DNA from 2 places in the Rhodoferax sp. GW821-FHT07G04 genome. Region 2 is predicted to be linked to the other one. Evidence: predicted binding sites of a transcription regulator. Region 2 holds the regulator's gene; the other holds the start of a gene.
The links. The regulator FNR, encoded in region 2, switches genes on or off when oxygen is low (the NO sensors DNR and NnrR bind a similar motif). The targets are predictions, from matches to a motif close to TTGATNNNNATCAA.
Positions count from the first base shown of each region.

Region 1: the regulator FNR is predicted to act here: its motif matches at 2,435-2,448, upstream of AC07OO_RS25115 (oxygen-binding di-iron domain-containing protein).

Region 1 covers NZ_JBWKQD010000008.1:35,770-40,187, forward strand. The annotation lists gene AC07OO_RS25100 (sensor histidine kinase) at 1-26, shown strand, start outside; gene AC07OO_RS25105 (sigma-54-dependent transcriptional regulator) at 19-1,365, shown strand; gene AC07OO_RS25110 (amino acid ABC transporter substrate-binding protein) at 1,463-2,386, opposite strand; gene AC07OO_RS25115 (oxygen-binding di-iron domain-containing protein) at 2,527-3,309, shown strand; gene AC07OO_RS25120 (DUF885 domain-containing protein) at 3,514-4,418, shown strand, end outside.
Region 2 covers NZ_JBWKQD010000005.1:96,806-101,223, reverse strand. The annotation lists gene AC07OO_RS21600 (sulfite exporter TauE/SafE family protein) at 1-6, opposite strand, end outside; gene hemN (oxygen-independent coproporphyrinogen III oxidase) at 27-1,439, opposite strand; gene fnr (fumarate/nitrate reduction transcriptional regulator Fnr) at 1,590-2,342, shown strand; gene AC07OO_RS21585 (hypothetical protein) at 2,358-2,648, opposite strand; gene AC07OO_RS21580 (FixH family protein) at 2,655-2,939, opposite strand; gene ccoG (cytochrome c oxidase accessory protein CcoG) at 2,978-4,418, opposite strand, start outside.

The DNA.
Region 1 (4,418 bases), on a different contig from region 2:
TCGCGCAGGGAGAGAACCATGTTTGAGGGTTTCAAGGTTGTGTTTGTGGAGGACGACGCTACGGTGCGGCGCAGCCTGGCCCAGACACTGGAGTTGACCGGCATCGAGGTGGTGGCCTGCGATTCCGCAGAGGCCGCACTGCCGCACCTGTGGGTAGGCCTGCAAGGCATTGTTATCAGCGACATTCAGCTGCCGGGCATGACGGGCCTGCAATTGCTGGAGCAGGTGGGCGGCATCAACCCTGCGATACCGGTCATCTTGATCACCGCCCATGGCGATGTGGCGATGGCAGTGCAGGCCATGCGCGCCGGTGCCTATGACTTTCTGGAAAAGCCGTTCTCACCCGAGCGCTTTGTAGAGACCGCGCAGCGGGCCATGGAAAAGCGCATGCTGAGCATGGCCGTCGAAGACTTGCGCGCCCAACTGCAGCAAAAGAATGGGATTGACGTCGCGCTGCTCGGCAACTCCGCGGCCATGGTTCGGGTGCGGGAGCAGGTGCTGAAGCTGGCCGCCACATCCGCCGATGTGATGATCGTCGGTGAAACCGGCACCGGCAAGGAACTGGTGGCGCGCTGCCTGCATGATTTCAGCAAGCGCCGGGACCGGCATTTTGTTGCGCTCAATTGCGGTGGGCTGCCCGACACGCTGTTCGAGAGCGAGCTGTTTGGTCACGAAGCGGGGGCCTTCACCACGGCCAGCAAACGGCGCATCGGCAAGATCGAACACGCCAATGGCGGCACCTTGTTGCTCGATGAGATTGAAAGCATGCCGCTGCTGTTCCAGGTCAAGCTGTTGCGTGTCTTGCAAGAGCGAAAGGTGGAGCGCCTAGGCTCCAACGAAGAAGTGCGCGTGGATCTGCGCGTTATCGCGGCAACCAAGAGCGACCTCTTGGCACTGAGCCGCGAGCAAAAGTTTCGCAGCGACCTGTACTACCGATTGAACGTGGCGGTGCTGCAGTTGCCACCTTTGCGGGAGCGCAAGGAAGATGTACCACTGCTGTTTGAGCATTTCGTGGCGCAGGCTGCCCAGCGCTATGGATGTGAGGTGCCCCAGCTGACCGGTCCCCGCATGCAAGACCTGTTGGCCCACGACTGGCCCGGCAATGTGCGCGAGGTCCGCAATGTGGCGGACCGTTTTGTGCTGGAGCTGCCGCAGGCGGGTGAGGGGGCTGCGGCGGTTGCGGAAGAAGCCCGCGCATCGACCCTGGTGCAACAGATGGACGAGGTTGAAAAAGTGCTGATTGAGCAGGCCCTGCGCGAGCACAAAGGCCGCCCTGTGGCCGTGGCGCAGGCCCTGGGCATTGCCAAGAAGACGCTGTACGACAAGCTGCACCGGCACGGGCTGTCCATCGATAGCTACCGCTAGCGCGGGGCGGTTTTGCCGCCGGGCCGCCCCAAGGCGAAACACGGCCCCCTCGGGGGGCAGGGCGCCACACGCAGTAGGCAACCGTGGGGGCAAATTACTACTCGTAATGCTTGGGGTCGCTGGAGTCGCTGGGCGCCGCAATGGCGCGCTTGAGCGCCGCACTCATCGGCAGTTGCAGGTTGATGCCCTTGGGCGGGATGGGTGACTGGAACCATTTGTCGTAAATGGTGTAAATCTCGCCGCTGCGGAACAGGCCGATTAGCACGTCGTCCACCAGTTGCTTGAACACGGTGTCGTCTTTGCTCATCGCAATGCCATAGGGCTCGATGGACAGGCTCTCGTCAGATATGGCGTAGTCGGCCGGATTTTTGGCGTTGACGATCAAACTGCGCAACAACACATCGTCCATCGCGTAGGCGACCGCGCGGTCGGTCTCCACCATCTGGAAGGAATCTGCATCTTCCAGGCCGGCCAGAATTTTCATGTCCAGCTTGCGCGCCTGGTTGACCTCTTGCAGATAGCGGATGCTGGTGGTGCCCACGGTGGACGCGACCGGCTTACCCTGCAGGTCCCGCAGCGACTGGATGTCGGACGACTTCTTGGCCAGCAAGCGGCTGACCGCGACGAAGGTGGTGACGGAAAAGGCCTGGCTCTTCTGCCGCTCTTGTGTGTTGGTGGTGACGCCGCATTCCAGGTTCAACGTGCCGTTGACCACCAGGGGAATGCGTGTGGCCGATGTCACCGGCATCAGCTTGACCTGCAGGTTGCGCAGCTTCAGCCGCTGCTTGACCACATCCACCACGCGGTAGCACAGGTCCATGGAGTAGCCAATGGGGTTGAGCTTTTCATCCAGATAGGAAAAGGGCACCGAACCCACGCGGTAGCCCAGCACGATGACGCCCGTTTGCTCGATCTTGTTCAGGGTCGACGAACCCTGGGCCCAGGCGCTGGACGCGAACAGTACGGCAGCGCACGGCAGCGCCGCCGCCCAACGGAGAAGTGCCGAGGCTTTGCGTTTCATCGGCGGGATGCTAGCACGCGGGTCCCAAGTGCCCGTAAAGCGTGGGTGTTGACCTAGGTCAAGTCGCTATTCAAGCAGCGATCCTATAGTCGGGCTCTCTCTATTTTGGCGGTGCACTGCACCGTTCACCCGCTATCCCCATGCCCATTGAACTGTACCGTGACGCCCACCATGCCTGCCTGATGTTTACCGATCTGATTGATGGCGATGCGCAAGCGGTGCAGTCCAATCAGTTTTTGATCATCGATCACGGCACCGGCGCCATCATCGATCCGGGTGGCAACCTGGCGTTCAACGAATTGTTCATGGGGCTTAGCCGCCACTTCAGCCCGCAAAACCTGAGCTACCTGTTCGCCTCGCACGCCGACCCGGACATCATCGCTTCGCTGGACCGCTGGATGACGTCCACCCCTGCCAAGCTGGTGATCTCACGCGTGTGGGAGCGGTTCGCTCCGCACTTCACCAAGGTGGGCAAGACCGACAACCGCATCATCGGCGTGCCCGACCAGGGCGGGCGCCTGCCGCTGGGTGCGAATGAGCTGTGGGTGCTGCCCGCGCACTTTCTGCATTCCGAGGGCAATTTCCATTTCTACGATCCGGTCAGCCGCATCCTGTTCACCGGAGACTTGGGCGTGTCCCTGACCAGCGGCCAGGAGGCGCAGACACCCGTAACCAGCCTGGCTGCCAGCATTCCCCGCATGGTGGGTTTTCACAAGCGCTACATGGTGTGCAACAAGGTGCTGCGTCTGTGGGTCAACATGGCCAGCAAGCTGGACATCAGCATGCTGGTGCCCCAGCACGGAGCGCCCATCACCGGCCCGGCGATTGCCGAGTTCTTTGACTGGGCGGAGAACCTGTACTGCGGCGTGGACCTGTTTGACGAGCGCAACTACCAACTGCCGGAAGGCCGTCTGGTGGTTTGACGGCCTTGGCTACAGTCTCATCCAGTAATGCGCTCCTAATTTGGTAGCGTTGCCGTTATATTCGACGGGGGCTAGCGGCTGAATTTTTATAAGCGTTTCCGGCTGGCGGCCCGAATGTCCGCCTCATCAGCTCTGAGGCTGCGATACTCCAGGAACCCGGTCGAATTCCCGGCCCATTCCCCCCAATCGTCTGGAGTCCCTTGCATGCGTCGTGTGTTCTGTGCCCTGTTGATGGCGGCCCTTTCGGCGGCCGCGTTTGCCAAGCCGTCGGAGAGCGAGCGTTTCAACCAATGGCTGGACACCCAGTGGGAAGAAACCCTGCAGCGCGATCCTATTCTGGCCACCTCTTTGGGTGATCCGCGCTACAACGCCCGTCTGGTCGACGAGACCACGGCCGCATGGCGGGCTGAGCACAAACGCTACCTGCAGCGCCAACTCCAGCAGCTCAAGGGCTTCAATCCCAAAGCCTTGGGCGACAAAGACCGGCTGTCCTACGGCATCCTGAAGCGCGATGTGGAAGAGGCCCTGTCGGCCGAGCGTTTTCCCGAATGGATGTTGCCCATCAGCCAGACGGGCGGCCTGCCCAGTTTTATGGCGCGCCTGGGCTCGGGCAAGTCGTTGCAGCCGTTTCGCACCACCCAGGACTATGACGATTGGATGCAACGCCTGAGCCTGGCCGTGCCCATGGTGGACGGCATGATCGCCAATATGCGGGTGGGCCTATCCAAGGGCGTGACACAACCGCGTGCCGTGGTGGACAAGGTGTTGCCGCAGCTTGCGGCCCTGATCGTTGCGGACCCGGAGCAAAGCATTTTCTGGGGGGCTATCCAGGCCTTCCCCGACGCGGTGCCCGCCGCCGATCGCACGCGGATTGCGGCCCAGATGCGTGCCTTGCTGACAGACAAGGTCATGCCCGCGTACCAGCGCCTGCACGTGTTCATGCGCGATGTCTACCTGCCCCAGGCGCGCGCCAGCACAGCCTGGTCGGACCTGCCCGATGGCAAGGCCTGGTATGCGCAGCGTGTGCGGGCCAGCACCACGACCACGCTGTCGCCCGATGCCATCCACACCCTGGGCTTGCAAGAGGTGGGGCGCATCCTGGCGGAGAT
Region 2 (4,418 bases):
CTGCATGCGATGGTGCCTGCCTCGTCTCAGATGATCTTGGAAAAGCGGGCCCGTGTGCGGTCGGCCTGCAGATAGCGGTCAAACACCATGGCCACGGCCCGCACAAAGAACCAGCCCTGAGAGGTGACGGTGATGCCCGTGGCACTGATCTCCACCATGCCCTGCTCCACCAAAAGCTGCAAGTCCTGCAGCTCCTTGGCAAAGTAGCTGCCGAAGTCCAGCAGGTGGGCGGCCTCCACGGCTTCAAAGTCCAGCTCGCCCTGGCACATCAGGGCCATGATGACGGCGCGGCGCACCAGGTCGTCGCGCGTCAGGGCAAGGCCCCGCACCACCGGAAAGCGGCCTTGGTCCAGGAAGTCGCAATACTCCTCCATGGTCTTGGCGTTCTGGCTGTAGGTCGCGCCGATGCGGCCGATGGCCGACACGCCCAGGCCAATCAGGTCGCAATCGGGCTGGGTGCTGTAGCCCTGGAAATTGCGGTGCAGCCGCCCCTGGCGCTTGGCCACGGCCAGCGCGTCGTCGGGCAGCGCAAAGTGGTCCATGCCCACATAGACATAGCCCGCTTGCCGAAAGGCATCCAGCGAGCGCGACAACATGGACAGCTTGGCCCCGCCGCTGGGCAGCTCTACCACGGCAATACGCCGTTGTGGCTTGAAGCGCTCCGGCAGATGGGCATAGGCATACAGGGCGATGCGGTCCGGGCGCAGCGCGTTGACCTGGGCCAGCGTGCGGTCAAACGATTCCGGGCTTTGGCGCGGCAGGCCATAGATCAGGTCCACATTGATGGACTCAAAGCCCCGCGCACGCGCGGCCTCCACCAGCGCAAACACCTGGTCCGCCGGTTGCACGCGGTGCACGGCCTGTTGCACGGCGGGGTCAAAGTCCTGCACGCCAAAACTCAGCCGGTTGAAGCCCAGCTTGGCCAGGGTATCCAGCCGCGCCGCATCCACGGTGCGTGGGTCCACCTCGATCGAATATTCGCCGCCCGGCGCCAACGTGAAGTTGCGCCGCAGCATGGCCATCAGCTCACGCAGTTCGGCATCGTTCAGAAAGGTAGGGCTACCGCCGCCCAGGTGCAGCTGGCTGATGACCTGGCCCACGCCCAGGCGCTGGGTGTGCAGGTCCACCTCGCGGCTCAGGTAGCGCAGGTAGGGGCCTGCACGGTCGTGGTGTTTGGTGATGATCTTGTTGCAAGCGCAGTAGTAGCACAGCGATTCGCAAAACGGAATGTGCACATAGACCGACAGTGGCAGGGGCCGCGCCGCCAAGCCATCGCGCCGCTGGTCCAGCGCGCGGGCATAGTCGTCAGCCGTGAAGGCCTCCACAAAACGGTCGGCGGTGGGGAATGACGTGTAGCGCGGGCCGGGCACGTCATACCTTTTGAGCATCTCGGTGGATACGGTCCCAGCGGATGCGGTCTCGGGGGCAAACGTCGTCATACAAGCAAACTCCTGAACGGTTACACAGGACTGTGCGGCAAATTACGCCAGGGCGGCTTGATGTGCATCAAGGCTTGTGAAAGTCGGGGGTAAGAAAGTCGGGGGTAAACTGGGCACCAACTTGTCCCCTTTGCTGCCCCCTTGCCAGCCATGCTAGAAAGCCGCCCCCCTACCCCACCCACCAGCATCGCCGCCCAGTCCATCAAAGTGGCCTGCTCCAATTGCAACCTGCGCGAGCTGTGCATGCCCATGGGGCTGACAGCGTCTGAGCTGGACCGCATCGACGAAGTGGTGGCCAGCCGGCGCAAGGTCAAGCGCGGCGGCTACCTGTTTCGCAATGGCGAGAAATTTGGCAGCCTCTACGCCATCCGCACCGGCTTTTTCAAGACCTGCGTCGCCACCGAGGACGGCCGAGACCAGGTGACGGGGTTCCAGATGGCCGGTGAGGTCATGGGCCTGGACGGAATCGTCCACGACGTGCACACCTGCGACGCGATTGCGCTGGAAGACGCCGAGGTCTGCGTCATGCCCTTTGACCGCATAGAAGAGCTCTCGCGCGAGGTCAATGCGCTGCAGCACCATGTGCACAAGATCATGAGCCGTGAGATCGTGCGCGAAAACGGCGTCATGCTGCTCTTGGGCAGCATGCGGGCCGAAGAGCGGCTCGCCGCCTTTTTGCTGAACCTGATGCAGCGCCTGCATGCGCGGGGTTTTTCGCAATCCGAACTGGTGCTGCGCATGACCCGCGAAGAGATCGGCAGCTATATGGGCCTGAAGCTGGAGACCGTGAGCCGCACTTTTTCCAAGTTTGTCGAAGACGGCCTGATCGAAGTCAAGCAGCGCCACATCCGCGTGCTCAACAGCGAGGCCCTCCGCGCCCTGGTCAACTCCAGGGACTGCTGAGCCAAACGCGCGCAGTCAGCAGCGGCCCTGCTTGGGGCAGCCGTCGGGCCGGCCGTGTGGTGGCAAGGGGCAACGGTTCACCTCAAACGGTGACATGGCCAGCAGCGTGGTCAAACCGCCCGACAGCGTGGTGATGCCCCAGAACACAAAGAAGGCGGCGGTGTAGATGGCCTGGCGCGACCATTCCACTGGCGCGCCGAACCAATGCACATCTTGCGGGTCCACCATCGCGAAGACCAGCACCTCCAGCACGCCAGCCATCAAAAAGGCCGGCCACACAATCCACATCAGGCGTTGGCGCAGCATGTCGGCCTACCGCGCTGTCTGCACGCCGGTGGCTGCGTGATTACGGGCCTGGGTGGCGGGCGCCAGGCTGGCGGCGCTAGGGCCTCGCAGCCTCTTATTGATCTCCACGCCCTTGCGGTAGTAGTCTTCCTCCACCACCGGGTCTTGGCCCGCGACCGCGATGTAAAAGGTCACAAACGAAGCCACCACCACCAGGGCCGGTCCGGAAATGACCATCCACACGTGGGGGTACCGCCACCAGGCGCGCAGGCGTTCATCGTCAGGTGTCGCTGTCAGATCAATGTGTTGCATAAAGCCTCCTCTACGGCGTAGTTGTGGGCGGGTAAACATCAACGGGGAACGATGAAAACGGACTTCTCGACCACCCGGCCCACCGATGCCGGAGCGGTCACCACAAAACGGATGGCATGCGAACCTGGGCTGGCTGCATCGGGCGGGGCCTGCACCCGCACGGCAACCCAGCGGGCCTGGGTGGACGCCACGTTCACCTGCGCATCCGACACCACGGCCAGCCCCGGCAGGCCTTCCACCGCGATGGCAAATGGCTGCGCGGCCTCGGTCGCGTTCATGATCTGCAGGCGGTAGACGTTCTCGATACGGCCACCCTCCACCATGCGGGCCAACACGCCGCGGTCGCGCACCACATCCACTTTGAACGGCGTGCGCAATGCCAGGCTGACCACCATGGCCACCACCACGGCGCCCAGGATGGCGGTGTACACCATGACCCGCGGGCGCAGCACGCGGCGCACAATCTGACCCTTGGTCCAGTGCTGCTGGATGGCATTTTGCGTGGAGTATTTGATCAGCCCACGGGGATAGCCCATCTTGTCCATGACACCATCGCACACATCGGCGCAGGCGCCGCAACCAATGCATTCGTACTGCAGGCCTTCGCGGATGTCGATGCCCGTGGGGCAGACCTGCACGCACAGGCTGCAGTTCACGCAAGCGCCCAGGTCCAGCGTCAGCAGGTCTGCCTTGCGCGAGCGCGCGCCACGGGGCTCGCCGCGCTCCTGGTCGTAGGTGACAACCAGGGTGTCAGCATCGAACATGGCGCTTTGGAAGCGCGCATAGGGGCACATGTGCAGGCAGACCTGCTCGCGCATGAAGCCGGCATTGCCATAGGTGGCAAAGCCGTAGAACAGCGCCCAGAAGACCTCCCACGAGCCCATGTTGAGTTGCACGAATTCGGCCGCCAGTTCGTGTATGGGCGTGAAGTAGCCCACAAAGGTCAGGCCAGTCCAGCCTGCCAAGGCCAGCCACAGCAAGTGCTTGACGGATTTGCGCAGCAGCCAGTCTGCATTGCGCGGGCCTGCGTCGCGGCGCATGCGGGCCGTGCGATCACCTTCAGTCTTCTTCTCCAGCCACAGAAAGATTTCGGTATAGACGGTCTGGGGGCAGGCATAGCCGCACCACAGACGCCCCGCCACCGCCGTGAACAAGAATAGCGACAGCGCCGAGATGACCAGAATGCCCGTGAGATAAATGAAGTCCTGCGGGTACAGCACCAGGCCGAAGATGTAGAAGCGCCGCGCGCCCAGGTCGAACAACACGGCCTGGCGTTGGCCCCACTCCAGCCACGGCAATCCGTAGAACACCAACTGGGTCAGGCCCACCATGACCCAGCGCCAGTTGGTGAACACGCCGGAGACGCTGCGCGGGTACAGCTTCTGGTGCGCCGCGTACAGCCACACCGTTTCCGCATCGGCGTCCGCGGGCGGGGCGATGGGACTGGTGTCGGAGGACGCGACGATGGGTATGACCCGG